Regions from separate parts of the Blastomonas sp. 34TW genome, predicted to be linked through region 4. Evidence: riboswitches for the same ligand, from Rfam matches in the RefSeq annotation. Region 4 holds a riboswitch; each other region holds the start of a gene.
The links. A riboswitch is a leader RNA that binds a small molecule or an ion and turns the genes downstream of it on or off. The one in region 4 is predicted to bind cobalamin.

Region 1 (4,217 bases), on a different contig from region 4:
CTCCGGTGGAAGGCCGGTTGAGCCGCGTGGTCGAGCCTCGAACTGTGAGGATTGGCGCAAAGGTCAATTTCTAGCGAAATCCCTTGATGGGCGGCGCTGCAGCACGTCTGCGGCGCCATCCTTCGTTTGTATATTCCTCAATCGCCGAGCCAATCATGCACCTCACGAAGTCACTGCCATCCCTGTCTCTGCGCCGACGAATTGGTGCCTTGTTTGCCGGATTGATCGCCGCCAACATTGGGGTCTGGGTCTGGGCATTCAGCCTGTTTCATGCACAGCCGTTAATGCTCGGCACCGCTGTGCTTGCCTGGGGGCTGGGCCTGCGTCACGCGGTTGATGCCGATCATATTGCGGCGATTGACAATGTGACCCGCAAGCTGATGCAGGACGGGCAGCGCCCGGTTTCGGTCGGATTCTGGTTCGCGATCGGGCATTCCGGAATCATTGCCATAGCATCGATCATCATTGCGGTGACGGCCAGCGCGCTGTCGCAGTTCGGCGCCTTCAAGGAAATCGGTGGCGTGATTGCAACCGTGATTTCCGCGCTTTTCCTGTTCACGATCGCCGGCATGAACCTGGTCATCCTGCGCTCTGTCTGGCGGACTTTTGCCCATGTTCGTGCAGGCGGCAGCTATGCCGAGGACGATCTTGATCTGCTATTGGGTGGGCGCGGTCTGCTTTCCAGACTGTTCAGGCCGATGTTCCGCCTCGTGAACAAAAGCTGGCATATGGCCCCGCTGGGGTTTCTGTTCGGGCTTGGGTTCGATACAGCAACCGAAGTTGCCATTCTGGGCATGTCGGCCAGCCAGGCCGCCGATGGCCTGTCGATCGGGACAATCCTGGTCCTGCCCGCCCTGTTCGCGGTCGGTATGGCCCTCATCGATACGGCGGACGGCGTGGTGATGCTGGGCGCTTATGAATGGGCCTTCGTGAAGCCGATCCGCAAGCTCTACTACAACATCACCATCACCCTGATCTCGGCCATCGTGGCGATTGTCATTGGTGGAATCGAAACGCTGGCCCTGATTGGCGACAAGCTGGCCCTTACGGGTGCGCCATGGCGGATCGCCATTGAACTGGGTGAAAATTTCAATGGTCTGGGCTTCGCCATCATCGGTCTTTTCGTGTTCTGCTGGCTGGCGAGTTACGCGATCTATCGATGGAAGCGGTTCGATGAAATCGAGGTTTCGGTCGGTGCCTGACCGTCCACGTTGCGTGAAGCAACATCATCAATTGGCTTGGCTGGCATTTTCGTCTAGAGCGCGCGGTGAAGGATCGGGGTAACCCGCCCTTCAATGATCGCGCCGGTGCCCCGCAAGGGGCTTAATCGGGAATGCGGTGCGGGAGCGTGCTCCCAAATCCGTGGCTGTCCCTGCAACTGTAAGCGGATAGCGCGATGCACATGCTCCTGAATTCAGGAGCAGCCACTGGGCAGCGCGCAAGCGCCAAGTCTGGGAAGGCGTGCATCAAGCTGTGACCCGCGAGCCAGGAGACCTGCCGGCGCACCGGTCGCTCTTGCCTGATCCAGGGGATGGTCACGGCACGGTAACTCTCCGTCTGAGCGACGAAGCTGTGTGGCTGGGGCTGCACGGGTTGCGTGGTTACGGGTGCTTTGTCGCGCCCGCCCGTCGTCGCGCGCCGACCGGACTTGTCCGGCAAGCCCCGCCGTGTCTCGCTCTGGCGCGCGGGGAAGTTACTATGCCAGACCTGTCCAAGGCGTCCCTGTCCAAGGTGCCGGTCACCATCATCACGGGCTTTCTGGGCGCGGGGAAAACCACGCTCATCAGCCACCTGATCCACAATGCCGGTGGCCGCAGGCTGGCCGTGGTGGTCAACGAATTCGGTTCGCTGGGTGTGGATGGCGAGATTCTGCAGTCCTGCGCCATTCCTGATTGCCCGGCGGAAAACATCGTAGAGCTGGCCAATGGCTGCATCTGCTGCACCGTGGCGGACGATTTCATCCCGACGGTGGAAAAGCTGCTGGCGCTTGATCCGCGCCCCGATCACATCCTGATCGAGACATCGGGTCTGGCGTTGCCAAAGCCGCTGCTCAAGGCGTTCGACTGGCCTGCGATCCGCAGCCGGATCACCGTGGACGGCGTGCTGGCGCTGGCCGATGCCGAAGCGGTCGCGGCAGGCCGGTTCGCGCCCGATGTGGCAGCGCTTGACGCCCAGCGCGCCGCCGATCCGAGCATCGATCACGAGACGCCGCTGTCGGAAGTGTTCGAGGATCAGCTGGCCTGCGCCGACATGATCCTGCTGACCAAGGTCGATCTGGCCGGACCCCAAGGCGTAGCCGCCGCGCGCGCGATCATTGCGGCAGAGCTTAGTCGCCCGGTTCCGGTGATAGAACTGACCGAAGGCGTGGTCGATCCGCGTGTGATCCTGGGGCTTGATGCCGCAGCCGAGGACGACATCGCCGCGCGCCCATCGCACCATGATGGTGAGGATGATCACGAACACGACGACTTTGACAGCACCGTTATCGAATGGGGCGAGATCGCCGATCCGGCGGCGCTGGTCGCGCGGATCGAGACGCTGGCCCGCGATCACCATATCCTGCGCGTAAAGGGCTATGCCGCCGTTGCGGGAAAGCCGATGCGGCTGCTGGTGCAGGCGGTGGGCGCGCGGGTGCGGCACCAGTACGATCGCCCGTGGCGCCCTGACGAGCCGCGCCGCACCACGCTGGTCGCCATTGCCGAGCACGATCACGTCGACGCCGATGCCATTCGCGCGGTGCTGCTGGCGTAAGGCGCGGGCCATGCACGTCATTTTCCGCGAAACGCACGGGATGGAGGAAACCGCCGTCCCGCAGGATCTGGGGCAAGAGCCCGCGGATCTTGTGGTCCTGTCCTTTTCGGACAGCGATCTGGGGGCGTTCGCGGCGGCATGGCATCAGGCCCGTGCAGACGATGCGACATTTCCTTCGCTGCGGCTCGCCAATCTGGCGGCGCTGATGCATCCGCTGTCGGTCGACACGTATGCCGAGCGGACGCTGTCGGGCGCAAAGGCGATCCTGATCCGGCTGATCGGCGGCACGCCCTATTGGAGCTACGGGCTGCAACAGGTCGAGGCGCTGGCCCGGTCGCGCGGGATCGTGCTGGCCGTGCTGCCCGGCGACGGCTTTGAGGATGCGCGGCTGGATGCGGCCTCGACCGTGCCGGTGACCGCGTTGCGCGAACTTGCGCAGTGGTGCGATGCTGGCGGTGCAAGGGCGGCGCAGGCGGCGCTTGCCGCGCTGTCGCAGCTGGCGGGGCTGATTGATGCCCCCGCCCGGACATTCGATCCGCTGCTGATGGCGGGAGGCTGGCATCCCGGCCGGGGCGTGATCGATCTTGAAGCCTTTGCGCGCGATCCCGCAAGGCCGCTGGTCCTGATCGTGTTCTATCGTTCTTACCTGACCGCCCACGATCTGGACCCGTTTGCCGCCCTGCATACCGCGTTCGAGCAGCGCGGTTTCGATGCATTGTCGATCTTCGTCCCCTCGCTGAAAGCCCCGCAGGTGCGCGAACAGGTGGACCGCTGGGTGCGCGGGCTTGGCCCGGCAGCGATCATCAACGCTACCGCTTTTTCCGCGCGGGGCGATGACGGCGCCACCCCGCTTGATGGCGCGGGCGTTCCCGTGTTTCAGCTGGCGCTGGCCACGTCCGGGCGCGCGGGATGGGCAGCGGCTTCGCGCGGGCTTTCCCCGGCAGACCTTGCCATGCACGTGGTCTTGCCCGAAATTGACGGGCGGGTGTTTGCAGGCGTCGCCAGCTTCAAGGAGGCGGGGACGCGCGATCCCGCGCTTGGCTTTGCCCGCACCATCCATCGCGCCGATGCAGGCCGGGTTGGGGCGATCACCGCGCGGGTGGCGGGCTGGATCGCACTTGCCCAAACGCCGGTTGCAGAACGGCGGGTTGCGCTGGTCCTGTCTACTTATCCCGGCAAGACATACCAGATGGCCCACGCCGTGGGGCTGGATGCGCTGGCTTCTGCCGAGGCGATCCTGGCCGATCTGGCCGAGGCGGGATATGCCACTGACGCGCAGGCCGGACTGGCAGCGCTCCTTCAATGCACACATCAGCACTGGCCGATGGCAGAGTACCGCAAGGCTTTGGCAGCACTGCCCGATACCCTGCGCGCTGAACTTTTCGCCGCATGGGGCGAGCCGGAAGCCGATGCTGCCGCCGCCGATGGCGCGTTCCGTTTTGCCGCGCTGCCCATCGGCAACGCGC
Region 2 (4,217 bases), on a different contig from region 4:
CCCAGCGCCAGCGCAGCGGTGAGCGGCTGCGGCAGCCAGTACTGGCGCAGATCGAGCAGCGCGAGCGGCAGCAGCAGCCAGCCCAACGCGGCGATGGCCAGGCCCTGCGCCCCGGGATGCAGCGTCAGCGACACCGCACCAATCGCCGCGGCACCAAGCTCGATCGCCAGGCTTTGCCAGCCGATCCGTGCGCCGCATGCTGCACATTGTCCGCGCAGCAAAAGATAGGACAGGACGGGTACGAGCTGCCATGGCTTGAGCTGCGCACCGCAAGCATCGCATTGCGACCGCCCGGTCAGGATCGATCGCCCCGCGGACCAGCGCACCACCAGTGCGCCGATAAAGCTGCCGAAGATTGCGCCAAGGATTGCCGCTGCAAGGGGCGCGATCACCGGATGGTCGAGCAGCGGCGCATACATAACGAAATTGGCCCAATGCCGGGGATCGGCAGCGCCCTTGCGCATAGCGGCTCGCCCCGAGACAGGCCAAGCGCTTTGTACTCCAAGCCTCTTGCAATCGCGCTGGCCCTAGGGGAAGGCGCTTTCACCACATTCGAAAAGGGACTCATGCCATGACCGCATTTTCCGCCGCCGATCCCGTCGTCATCGTCTCCTATGCGCGCACGCCGATGGGCAGCTTCCAGGGTTCGCTCTCGGGCGCCAGCGCCACCGATCTCGGCGCGACTGCCGTCAAGGCGGCGGTCGAGCGGGCTGGGGTTTCGGGCGATGCGATCGAGCGCATCTATATGGGTTGCGTGCTGCCGGCTGGGCTAGGCCAGGCCCCGGCGCGCCAGGCCGCGCTCAAGGCCGGCCTGCCGCAATCGGTCGAGGCGACCACGGTCAACAAGATGTGCGGCAGCGGCATGCAGGCGACGATCATGGGGGCAGAGGCGCTGGCCTCGGGCTCGGTCGATCTGCTGGTGGCAGGTGGTATGGAGAGCATGACCAATGCGCCCTATCTGCTCACCAAGCATCGCGGCGGCGCGCGCATTGGCCATGACCGGGTGATGGATCACATGTTCCTTGACGGACTCGAGGACGCGTATGAACCCGGCCGCGCGATGGGCAGCTTTGCCGAGGAAACCGCAGGCGAATATCAGTTCACCCGCCAGGACCAGGACGATTATGCCATCGCCTCGCTGACCCGCGCACAGAAGGCGCAGAGCTCGGGCGGCTTCGACCGCGAGATCGTCCCCGTCGAGATCACCGGCCGCAAGGGCACCGAGACGATCGACAAGGACGAACAGCCGCTCAAGGGCGACGCGTCGAAGATCCCGAGCCTGAAGCCGGCGTTTGCCAAGGACGGCACGATCACCGCTGCCAATGCCTCGTCGATCTCCGACGGTGCAGCGGCGCTGGTTCTGACCCGCCAGAGCGTGGCCGACAGGCTGGGCCTCAAGCCCGTCGCGCGGATCGTGTCGCACGCCGCCCACGCGCACGCGCCGGCGCGCTTCACCACCGCGCCGGTCGATGCCAGCCGCAAGGCGCTGGAAAAGGCGGGCTGGAGCGTCGACGATGTCGACCTGTTCGAGGTCAACGAGGCGTTCGCCTGCGTGTCGATGATCGCGATGCGCGACCTCGGCATCCCGCACGACAAGATCAACGTGCATGGCGGCGCGACCGCACTTGGCCACCCGATCGGCGCGAGCGGTGCGCGAATCATCGCCACGCTGGTTTCCGCCCTGCAGACACATGGCGGCAAGCGCGGTCTCGCATCGCTCTGCATCGGCGGCGGCGAGGCGACGGCGGTTGCGGTCGAGCTGATCTGATCCCCTGAAGCCCGGCCTGTCAGCAGGGCAGGCCGGGGCTTTTGTAAGGCCGGATTGACAAGCCTGCCCAAATCCAGCAATTGCGCATCCAGATGGTTCCTCCCTTAGCCGGGGGGCGAAGAGGGAAGCCGGTGCAAATCCGGCGCTGTGCCCGCAACTGTCAGTCGGGAGCCGACGGCCACTATGTCACTGGGAGCGATCCCGGGAAGACGGCCCGAGGCGATGATCGACGAGCCAGGAGACCTGCCATCGCGTCGTTCATCCGGGGGCCGGGTCCAGCCTGTTCGGATGGGAAAGTTTTTTCCTTCGTAACGACATGCCACAGGCCATAGTCGCGTCCGGGAGCGATCCCGGCGGGCCTTAATGTCGTTCATCTGCCCTTCCGCTTCGGCGGCGGCTGGGGCTGAGGGAAAACCGTGTCCAAATTCATCCGCAGTTTCACCGTGTCCGCGCTTGCTCTGGCCGTGGCCACGCCGCTCCATGCGCAGTCTGCCACCGACGACCAGGACGACGATATCGTCGTCTCCGCCAGTCGCATCGTCCAGAAGCGGAGCGAGACCGGCCAGTCGATCACCGTGGTCGACAAGGAAGAGCTCGACCGTCGCCAGACCCAGGTGCTGAGCGACGTGCTGCAGACGCTGCCCGGCATCAGCGTTGCGCGCAACGGCGGCCCCGGCGGCACCACCAGCGTGTTCATCCGCGGCGGCGACAGCTCGCAAACTCTGGTGCTGGTCGATGGCGTCCGCATCAACGATCCGTCGTCGCCCTCGGGGGCGTTCGATTTCAGCTCGATCCTCACCGGCAATATCGGATCGGTTGAGGTGCTGCGTGGACCCAATTCGGTGATCTGGGGCAGCCAGGCGATCGGCGGCGTCATCAACATTACCACGATCGAACCGAGCGAGGGGCTGCAGGCCAATGCGCGCGGCGAATATGGCTATCGTGACACCGGCCAGCTTGTCGCCAGCGTCTCGGGCAAGACCGGAATCGTTTCGGGGTCGCTGGGCGGCAGCTACTTTCGCACCGATGGCATTTCCGCCTGGGATGAGCGGCGCGGCGCGACCGAAAAGGACGGGTTCGAGAACCTGACGCTCAACGGCAAGCTGCGCGTCGCCTTCAGCGATGCGATCAGCCTCGACCTGCGCGGCTTCTATACCGATGGCGAGACCGAGTTCGATAATCCGCCTGCCGATACGCTGCCGGTGACCGACAACCGCCAGTTCGTGGGCTATGCGGGGCTCAATGTCGCGCTATTCGACGGCCGGTGGCGCAATCGCTTTGCCTATACCCGCACCGACATCAAGCGCATCACCACCGATCCCACCCCCGGATCGTTCAACCCCGCACGAGCCAAGGGCACGCTCGACCGATTCGAATATCAGGGCGTTGCCGATGTTGCCGACGCGCTAACCCTGGTGTTCGGCGTGGAGCACGAACAGAGCGAGGCGAGCACCTTCTTCCCCTCGTTCAACACTGCGCCGGATGTCAGTGACGTGCACATGACCAGCTATTACGGCCAGGCCATCGTGCGACCGCTCAAGGGGCTGACCGTCACCGGCGGCGTGCGCGTCGACGACCAGCAGGTGTTCGGCAGCAAGACCAGCCTGGGCGGCAATATCGCCTATACGCCCAATGACGGCGATACCGTGATCCGCGCGACCTATGCCGAGGGTTTCCGCGCCCCGGCGCTCAGCGAGCAACTCGCCGCATTCGGCAATCCCGATCTGCGCCCCGAAACAGCGCGCAGCTATGATGCGGGGATCGAACAGTCGCTGATCGACGGCAAGCTCCGCGCGCAGGCGACCTGGTTCCGCCGCAATACCGAGGACCTTATCGTCTTTTCTTCGGCGACGTTCAGCCTCGAGAATATTGCGGCGGCGCGGGCGCAAGGCGTGGAGCTTGGCCTGTGGATGCAGCCGGTGCCCAATTTCACCGTGCAGGCACAGTACAGCCTGGTCGATACCGAGAACCGCTCGCGCGAAGCGGACTTTTCGGGCCGGGTCAATTTCGGAAACCGGCTCGCGCGGCGCGCCAAGGACAGCGCCTCGGTGCTTGTCGACTGGAAATCCCCCTGGGGGCCGGCGCTGGGCGCGACCTTCCTGATGGTCGGCGACACGTTCGACGATGTCGCCAACACCGTGCGGCTCGACAGCTATGTCCGCGTCGATCTGCGCGCTAGCTGGAGCATCTCGGACAATCTGGAAGTCTATGGCCGGGTCGAAAACCTGTTTGACGAGGCGTACCAGACCGCGTTCAATTATGGCGTGCCCGGACGTGCGGGCTATGCGGGGGTCAGGTTGAAGATGTGATGTCAAGGGTTCTCCCCCCTTTCTCCGTTTGTCCCGAGCGAAGTCGAGGGACGTGCGCGCATCGGTTGTGCAAGGTCCCTCGACACGCTCGGGACAAACGGTTGGGGGTGGGCGCTTTGTTGCTCGCCATGTGCAGCATC
Region 3 (4,217 bases), on a different contig from region 4:
GCGTTTGGCCAACCTATCGGCCGCGCTTGGGCGATATCTCGACGGCGCGGCAATCTGCGAGCGTACGGACGACGACAAGACCTTGGTGTTGGTATCGCGGGCGTGACCAGCCAATCGATCAAGATCGATGGTCAAGCGCTGCCGCTGGGCAAGCGGATCGGGAAGGGCGGCGAAGGCGAGGTCTTTGCGATCGACGCGAAGCCCGGCACCGCAGTGAAGATCTATAAAGGCGAGCTGCGCGCAAACCGGGAGCCAAAGGTCCGGGCGATGGTCCAAGCGGATCTTGCGGAGACCACGAAGCTCGTGGCCTTCCCAGCTGCCATTGCAACGGACGGGCGAGGTGGCTTCATCGGTTTTCTGATGCGACTTGTATCGGGCTATCGGCCGATACACGAGCTCTACAGCCCAAAATCGCGGAAAGCGCACTTCCCAAAGGCGGATTACCGCTTCCTCGTCCGGGCTGCACTTAACGTGGCGAATGCGGTCGTCAAGGTTCACCAAAGTGGCTGCGTCATTGGGGACTTCAATCATTCCGGTGTGCTCGTGTCTGATGAGGCGACGGTTTCCCTGATCGATGCGGACAGCTTCCAATACTCTCGAGAGGGAAAGCTCTTCCCGTGTGTGGTCGGGGTCCCCGATTTCACGCCCCCCGAGCTGCATGGCGTCGATCTGTCGAAGGTTCGCCGGACGGAGGCGCACGACAATTTTGGCCTGGCCGTGGCAATTTTCCATCTGCTGGCAATGGGCAAACATCCCTATGCAGGCCGCTTTGCCGGTGCCGACCTCTCGATGAGCGACGCGATCGCGCAGCATCGCTTCGCCTTCTCCCAAACCCGCGCTGCGGAGACGCGGACGACCCCGCCGCCGGCGTCTATCAGCCTGAAGGATTTCCCTCCTCGTATCGCCGAGGCGTTCGAGGCAGCCTTTGGCAAAAATCCCGGCGCCCGACCAAGCGCAGTTACCTGGGCTGGGCTCATGAAGGAGCTCGAGGGAGCGCTCAGCCACTGTGGCCAGGTCCGCACCCACTATTTTCCGTCGGCGGCCGGAAAATGCGTCTGGTGCCGCGTCGGCGGCCAGTCTGGCGTAGATATGTTCCCCGATCTTCTGGGAACGGCGCCGAAGTTCGCGCCCGGGGGACCGTTCGACATCGAGCGAATTGCCGCTCAATTTCGGGCAATTAAGCTCCCTGATCCAGTTTCTCTGCTGCCTAGTTGGTCGGGGCAGCTTGCAAGCGCAAGTGAGGCCGTTGCCGCGGCGCGGAGAGCACAAACGGGGCGGCGCGTCCTCGGAACCGTCGCGCTGTTGGCCGCATTCGCGGGCGCCATGGGAGCTCCGAATGCCGCAATCTTCTGGATTGGCATAGGCATTTTCGGCCTGATCAAATTCTTCGGCGGCGCGCCTGAGCAGGCTCCATTCACGCAAGCCTACACCGACGCGGACAAGCGCGTGCAAGCTCTAGAGCAAGGCTTCGTCGATCGGCTCGGGCTTAGTGAGCTGGTCGTCGTCCAGAACGACGTCGAGAAATGGATTCAAGCCTTCCGCGATCTCGACCGAGATCAGGCGAACGATATTCAGCGACTGAAGACTACCCGCGAAGCACGCAAACGTGACGAGTTCCTTGATCGCTTCCACATCAGGCGCGCGAAGATTTCCGGGATCGGCCCGGCCAAGACGGCGACTCTAGCTTCATATGGCATCGAAACGGCCGCCGACATCAAGGCGAGCAAGGTACGCTCGGTGCCCGGTTTCGGTGATGCCATGACCGCTAAGCTCGTTGCCTGGCGCAAGATACACGAAGACAAGTTCCGGTACAACGCTGCGCCAGATGCGTCCGACATCCAGGCAGAAAATTCCGTTCGAACAAACTGGGCAACGAAACGCGATGACCTACAGTCCAAGATAACGTCGTCGATCGCGGCGTTGCAGTCAGGGCCGCAACAGATCGCCGCTCGGGCGCAAACTGGTGATCCCGCCTTGCTGGATGCGTTAGGCAGACGTGCGCAAGCTGCTCATGATTTGCAGGCGCTGGGTATACCTGTTCCAACGAGCCAGTCTAGAGTTGTGGTCAGGCCACGCCCTTCAGCGCCGGTCCCCCCGTCGCGCTCGACCACAACGGCAAGCCAGCAACCATCGTCGGCGCCGTCGTGTCCGCAATGTGGTTCGTCAATGCGCCGACGCACAGCTCGGCGCGGCCACCGCGCGGGAAATCAGTTCTGGGGATGTACGCGCTATCCAACGTGTCGCGGCACGAGGAATTGATTTGAGACATTTACACAAGATATTCGCGCCATCTGTCGGGGAAGGCGAACACGTCGCCATTCCGATATCCAATTTCCATGAGCTTCCGGCAGGTGGCGACCACTTCCGGTCGTACAGGAGTCCGATGGCCAACGATAGGTTCAGTGAAAACCCGCCATTCAAATCGAGTGCGCGCGGTTGGTGCGCTCTGGCCGTGCCAATGGCAATGGTGGCGCGGGATGCAGTAATCGTTGATTCAATCCCTGCTCCAAGCGTTATTGGCTTTTCCGATCACTTCAGTTAGGTGAGGTATCGACGGGCAGACTAGTCCGCCTTTCATTGATCGCGCCGGTGCCCCCGAAAGGGGCTTAATCGGGAATGCGGTGCGGAAGCTTGCTTCCAAATCCGCGGCTGTCTCTGCAACTGTAAGCGGATAGCGCGATGTACATCGCTCCTCTTGGAAGGGGCAGCCACTGGGCCGGACGCTAAATCATGCGAGGTCTGGGAAGGCGTGCATCAAGCTGTGACCCGTGAGCCAGGAGACCTGCCGGCGTCTGGTCGCTCTTGCCTTGGTCCAGAGGATGGCTGCGGCACGGTGAACTCCGTCTGAGCGACGAACGAGCGGCTGGGGCCGCATCGGAGACGTGCGTCGGCCGCCCATGGCGTCCGGCCGCCGCGCGTGTCGCCCGTTCGCGCGGGTTTGCCCCGGCCACGTCGCAAGACGCCGGGGGACTATTTAGTGATCAAGACCATTACTACCAGCAGCGCCCTTGCGCTGATCTGTATCGGAAAACCGGCATTTGCCGAAACCTCTGAAAAGGCATCGCAAACAAGCGCGGATGCAGTCGTGGCGGGTAACGACATTGTGGTTTTCGGTCGCGGTGAGGCCATGATCGGCACTGCCAAATCAGCGAGCGAAGGAAGCGTCGGAGGGGCCGATCTCCTCGTGCGGCCTCTTCTCCGCGTGGCCGAACTGCTGGAAGCGGTGCCCGGGCTGGTTGCAGCCCAGCATTCTGGGAGCGGCAAAGCCAACCAGTATTTCCTGCGCGGTTTCAACCTCGACCATGGGTCTGACTTCAGTACCTATATCGATGATGTGCAGATGAACTTTCGTACCCACGGACATGGTCATGGCTATCTCGACCTCAACGGCCTCATTCCGGAGATCGTGGGCCGGGAGGATTTTCGTAAAGGGCCCTACCGCGCCGATGGCGGTGATTTCGCTCTGGCGGGAGCAGCCTATATGACGACCATCAAGGGTTATGACCGGCCATGGGCATCGGCCGAGACTGGTTCATATGGTTGGCGCCGCGTCGCTGCGGGTGGAACATTGCACGACCTGGGCGGCGGAGACCTCACGCTTGTCGCCCAGGCCAAGGCCTATGACGGACCGTGGCAGGAACCTGAACGTCTGCGCCATTACTCGGGGTTCGCGAAATATAGCATGCCGACCGGTGCGGGCACATTGGAGGCATCTCTCCATGCCTACCGGGCGACATGGCACCCAACCGAGCAAATCCCCGAGCGCATTATCGGCACGGCGTTGTGTGCGGATGTGTTCTGCTCTCCAGATCCTTCCGCGCGGGGTGAGACGACGCGCCTGGTGGCTAACATCGCGGTCAAGCAACCGACATGGCGCGCCAATGTCTATGCCCAGTTTTACGACTGGTCGATGTTCTCGAACCCCACTTACACCGATCCGGATGGCACAAGCGCGCAGATCAAGCAGTTCGACCGGCGTTGGGTCCTCGGGCTGTCCGCACAAAAACATTGGGAAATCGCTGACAGTCTGGCTGTGAGCCTTGGCACCGAAAACAGATACGACGCCGTCGGGAATGTTGGTGTCGATCGAACGGCTGCCCGCGCATTTCTTGAATCTCTCGGGCACTTTCGGGTCGGGGAATTGTCTTCCGCGCTCTACGGCGAAGTCGCTTGGAAACCCTTGGCGGGACTGCGTGTGACAGGTGGTCTTCGCGGGG
Region 4 (4,217 bases):
TTGGATCACATAACATACCAGAAAGGCAGCTCTTGCGTGATCCGCCGCCAAGGCCTTTCCACGATTGGGCAGAAGCTCAGAGCCATATCCGTTAAATGAACATCAGGCTGAGTGTCGGCGATGAAGATCGGGCGCGAGGCACCGACAAACGCTGTAAGCTGTTGAACGAGCCATTCGGAAACATACCGCAAACTTGCCGGTCGAATTTCAGCATCGATATGCAGTTCCGACTTCCGCCGTCGAAGTTCATAGGCCACACCATCATAGAAAACGGATCGGTCCATTGAGGAACCCGTTTCAAGCAGTGCAGCGAAACTACGCAGACCGATTACTTGCATCTTTCCCACTACAAAGCTTGCGGGATTATCAATCGCGTCAATTCGATTTATGGCGAACCATTTGCCCATGAAATCTCGGATTTTCGGTGATGGGGCCAAAGGAAAACGCTATCACTTCAAGACACAGCTTGGTTTTATCCTGTATGTCAATTATACTGCCGCTGACTTCGGTTAAAATCCGTTGTCAACAGATCGCGCCGGTGCCCGAGAGGGTTTAATTCGGGAACACGGTGAGGAGCGGCTTTTGCTGATCCGAGTCCGAGGCTGTCCCTGCAACTGTAAGCGGCGAGCGCGATGCACATCGCTTCCACCTTCGGGCGGGAGCAGCCACTGGGCCGGACGCTAAGTCATGCGGGGCCTGGGAAGGCCGTGCATCAAGCTGTGACCCGCGAGCCAGGAGACCTGCCGGCGCTTGGTCGCTCTTGCTGCGGTCCAGGGGATGGCCATGGCACGGTAAACCTCCGTCTGAGCGACGAATCGATGTGACTGGGTCTTTCAGCGGCCCCGGCGCTGCGGGCGCGCGCCAGGAGAAAGCTGCTGACCACCTCACGTGGCGACTTGGTCTTGGTTCGTGGCGTCCGGACCGGAGACACCTGCAATGCAAATGTCATATAGTGCCTGACGTTATGGCAATCCGCCGCTTGGTCACCCTCAAGAAAGACAATGACCATTTGGTCGTAGAGGTAGACCTCGATGGGCCGATGCCGATTGGCCTTGTGGTCCATAAGGGCGAGCGCGACGCTACCATGCGGCTACTCATGGCGAAGAGTGGCAGCGCAATCGACAAACCCGGAAGAGTTTGCAGATTTCAACCCGATCAGTTGGGCTCTGCTGAAATGCTTGTCGATGAGCTTCGCGACAGGCTCCGCCGGATCGCTTCGAAACCCCTTAGTCTCAAGCAGATTGAGAAGCTGTTGTCGCTCACCCCCGCCGAACGCAACCGGTGGTCGAAAGATGGCCGACTGCAAATTTCCGGGACATCCAAAATACGCCGAGGGGACAACCTCATTTCGCTCGCGACCTATAATGTGGATGCGGTGGAACGGTTGCTTGAAAATCCTGCCATCGTTGAGGCTTGGCGTCGTTCCGATGCCAGTCGTTAAGGGATTGGCTTTCGGGCGACTTTCGACTAGTGGATCAACGTCAACGGTTTAAGACCGTTGTCAACAGATCGCGCCGGTGCCCGAGAGGGCTTAATTCGGGAACACGGTGAGGAGCGGCCTTGGCTGATCCGAATCCGAGGCTGTCCCTGCAACTGTAAGCGGCGAGCGCGATGCACATCGCTTCCACCTTCGGGCGGAAGCAGCCACTGGGCCTTACGCTTGTCCAAGCGCGGCCTGGGAAGGCCGTGCATCAAGCTATGACCCGCGAGCCAGGAGACCTGCCGGCGTTTGGTCGCTCTTGCTGCGGTCCAGGGGATGGCCATGGCACGGTAACCTCCGTCTGAGCGACGAACCATTGCGGCTGGGGCCGCAGGGTTAGTCCTGCGCGGGTGAATTGTGCCCACTCGCGTTGGCCTGGCCGACCGTTCGTGCGCTCTCCCGACTCGCCTTGGGAGTTGATGGATCCGGTTGCCCCTTTTCGTCGCGCAGTTGCTCGGCACCAAGGGGGTATCCCGATGAAGAAACCTGTTCTCGTATCCACGTTTGCGCTGGCGCTAGCCAGCTGCCCGGCCTTCGCGCAGTCGAACCCGGGACAGCCTACAACCAATGACAGCGGAGAAACCATTGTCGTGACGGCGTCACGGTCCGGTGAGGCCGTGGCCGTAAACAAGCTCGGTGCGTCGGTGACGGTACTGGACAGCGAAGCGTTGGAGCAGCGCCAGACCCGGATTGTTTCGGACATTCTGCGCGATGTGCCGGGCGTTGCCGTGAGCCGCACCGGCGCTGCTGGCGGCCTCACCCAGCTCCGGCTTCGCGGCTCCGAGGGCAACCACGTCCTCGTTCTGATTGACGGTATAGAAGCTTCGGACCCGTATTTTGGCGAGTTCGATTTCGCCACTCTCATTGCCGATCCCGAAGCCCGCGTTGAAGTCCTGCGAGGGCAGCAGTCCTCGCTTTACGGTTCGGACGCGATCGGCGGCGTTATCCAGTATCTGACATTGACCGGGAAGGAGGCTCCGGGGGTCAGCTTGCGCGCAGAGGGCGGCAGCTTCAACACCTTCACCGGAAGCGCGCGTGCTGGCGGAGTGTCTGGCGATCTCGATTATGCTGTGTCTGGCGCTTACTATCACACCGGCGGCTATCCCACGGCACGAAATGGCAGCAGGGATGTCGGCTCCGACATCGCAGGCCTTTCGGCCAAGCTCATCTGGTCGCCGTCCGAAACCTTCAAACTGACCGGCGTTGCCCGCTACAGCTTCACGGAAGCCGATACCAACAACAGCGAGAACAATCCGGCGAGCCCGCTATTCGGATTCACCGTCGACAGCCCCGGCGTGTTCTTCAGAAACAAGGCCTTCTATGGTCTTGTGAGAGCTGAACTGATCGGGCTCGACGGCCGCTGGACGAACGCAGTGACAGGGCAAGTCGCGTTGAGCGAGCGCAAGGGCTTCGACGCTGCGGGCTTCGATTACGGCAACAAGGGTAACCGCTACAAAGGCTCGTTCGAATCGAGCCTGCGGCTGGGCACCGACGCCATCCGGCATCGCCTGACCGCCGCAATCGACGTCGAGCGCGAAGAATTCCAGAACACCACACCGTCATCCTTCGCGTTTCAGGGAAAAAGATCGACCGACAATGTCGGGATTGTCGGGCAGTATGAACTGCTGATCAACGACGCATTCTCTTTTGGTGCATCGATCCGCCATGACGAAAATGATCGCTTTGATGACCCCACAACTTGGCGGGTTCAAGGCAGTTATTCGCTCCCGACTGGTACCCGTGTTCGCGGTGCCTATGGAACGGGGGTCAAGAATCCGGGCTATTTCGAGCTCTATGGATTTTCCGATGGCCGCTATATTGGCAACCCTAACCTGAGGCCCGAGAAGTCGGAAGGGTGGGAAGCCGGCATCGAGCAAAGCTTCAGCGATGGCAAGGCCACCATAAGCGCGACCTATTTCGATAGCCGCCTGAAGGACGAAATTTTCACGACCTTCCCCGCTCCGACCTTCATAGCGACGCCATCAAACCGTGCAACTTTGTCGAAACAGCATGGCATTGAGGTGGCCCTTGCCGCCCGTCCAATTCCCCAGATCAGGCTGGACGCCGCCTACACATGGCTTCATGCGCGAGAAAACGGCACAGTCGAGGTGCGTCGCCCCAAGCATATCGGCAGTTTCAACGCGACAGTGTTCAGCAAGGATGAGCGCTTTTCGGGTACGTTGACAGTGCGCTACAACGGGCGTCAGACCGATGTCGCGTTTACAAATCCAAGCTTCATTCCGGTGCGCGTGTCCCTGAGGGAATATGTACTGGTTAACCTGAATGCCGAATACAAGTTGCGCCCCAACATTTCGTTGTTTGCGCGCGTAGAAAACCTCATCAACGAGCAATACGAAGAGGTGTTCAGTTTCGCCACTCCGGGCCGCGCAGGCTATGGTGGCGTTCGCGTCCGCTTCTGATGTTCCGCAAGGCGCTCTGCCTCCTTTGGATGATCTCCGTGCTTCCGGCTCTGGCCGGTTGCACGGAGCCGTCTGGTAGTCGCAGCCAGGCGGCAGCAAAGCCAGTCCATGTCATGTCGATGAACCAGTGCACGGATCAGCTTGTCCTGGCATTGCTGCCACCTGAGCGGATCGCGTCGGTCACTTGGCTGTCGCGCGATCCCGACGGCTCCCTCATGTTCCGCGAGGCTGCGCGTGTCGACATCAACCATGGAATGTCGGAGGAGGTCCTGCGCCAGAAGCCGGACCTGGTTATTGCCGGGGCATTTACGACGCCG

Region 1: another riboswitch for cobalamin. It lies ahead of cobW (cobalamin biosynthesis protein CobW); the one in region 4 lies ahead of OPU69_RS18510 (TonB-dependent receptor plug domain-containing protein).
Region 2: another riboswitch for cobalamin. It lies ahead of OPU69_RS10215 (TonB-dependent receptor plug domain-containing protein); the one in region 4 lies ahead of OPU69_RS18510 (TonB-dependent receptor plug domain-containing protein).
Region 3: another riboswitch for cobalamin. It lies ahead of OPU69_RS18020 (TonB-dependent receptor); the one in region 4 lies ahead of OPU69_RS18510 (TonB-dependent receptor plug domain-containing protein).

The regions. Positions count from the first base shown of each region.
Region 1 is NZ_JAPFGW010000019.1:8,832-13,048, forward strand. It holds gene OPU69_RS18020 (TonB-dependent receptor) at 1-74, shown strand, start outside; gene OPU69_RS18025 (HoxN/HupN/NixA family nickel/cobalt transporter) at 156-1,202, shown strand; cobalamin riboswitch at 1,289-1,516, shown strand; gene cobW (cobalamin biosynthesis protein CobW) at 1,699-2,751, shown strand; gene cobN (cobaltochelatase subunit CobN) at 2,762-4,217, shown strand, end outside.
Region 2 is NZ_JAPFGW010000006.1:218,095-222,311, reverse strand. It holds gene OPU69_RS10225 (prepilin peptidase) at 1-464, opposite strand, end outside; gene OPU69_RS10220 (thiolase family protein) at 572-1,768, shown strand; cobalamin riboswitch at 1,845-2,033, shown strand; gene OPU69_RS10215 (TonB-dependent receptor plug domain-containing protein) at 2,185-4,077, shown strand; gene OPU69_RS10210 (ABC transporter substrate-binding protein) at 4,206-4,217, shown strand, end outside.
Region 3 is NZ_JAPFGW010000019.1:3,892-8,108, forward strand. It holds gene OPU69_RS18010 (PP2C family serine/threonine-protein phosphatase) at 1-106, shown strand, start outside; gene OPU69_RS18015 (topoisomerase DNA-binding C4 zinc finger domain-containing protein) at 103-2,259, shown strand; cobalamin riboswitch at 2,571-2,804, shown strand; gene OPU69_RS18020 (TonB-dependent receptor) at 2,978-4,217, shown strand, end outside.
Region 4 is NZ_JAPFGW010000021.1:592-4,808, forward strand. It holds gene OPU69_RS18495 (DUF7146 domain-containing protein) at 1-95, shown strand, start outside; gene OPU69_RS18500 (hypothetical protein) at 6-407, opposite strand; cobalamin riboswitch at 520-762, shown strand; gene OPU69_RS18505 (hypothetical protein) at 980-1,441, shown strand; cobalamin riboswitch at 1,499-1,741, shown strand; gene OPU69_RS18510 (TonB-dependent receptor plug domain-containing protein) at 1,957-3,900, shown strand; gene OPU69_RS18515 (ABC transporter substrate-binding protein) at 4,014-4,217, shown strand, end outside.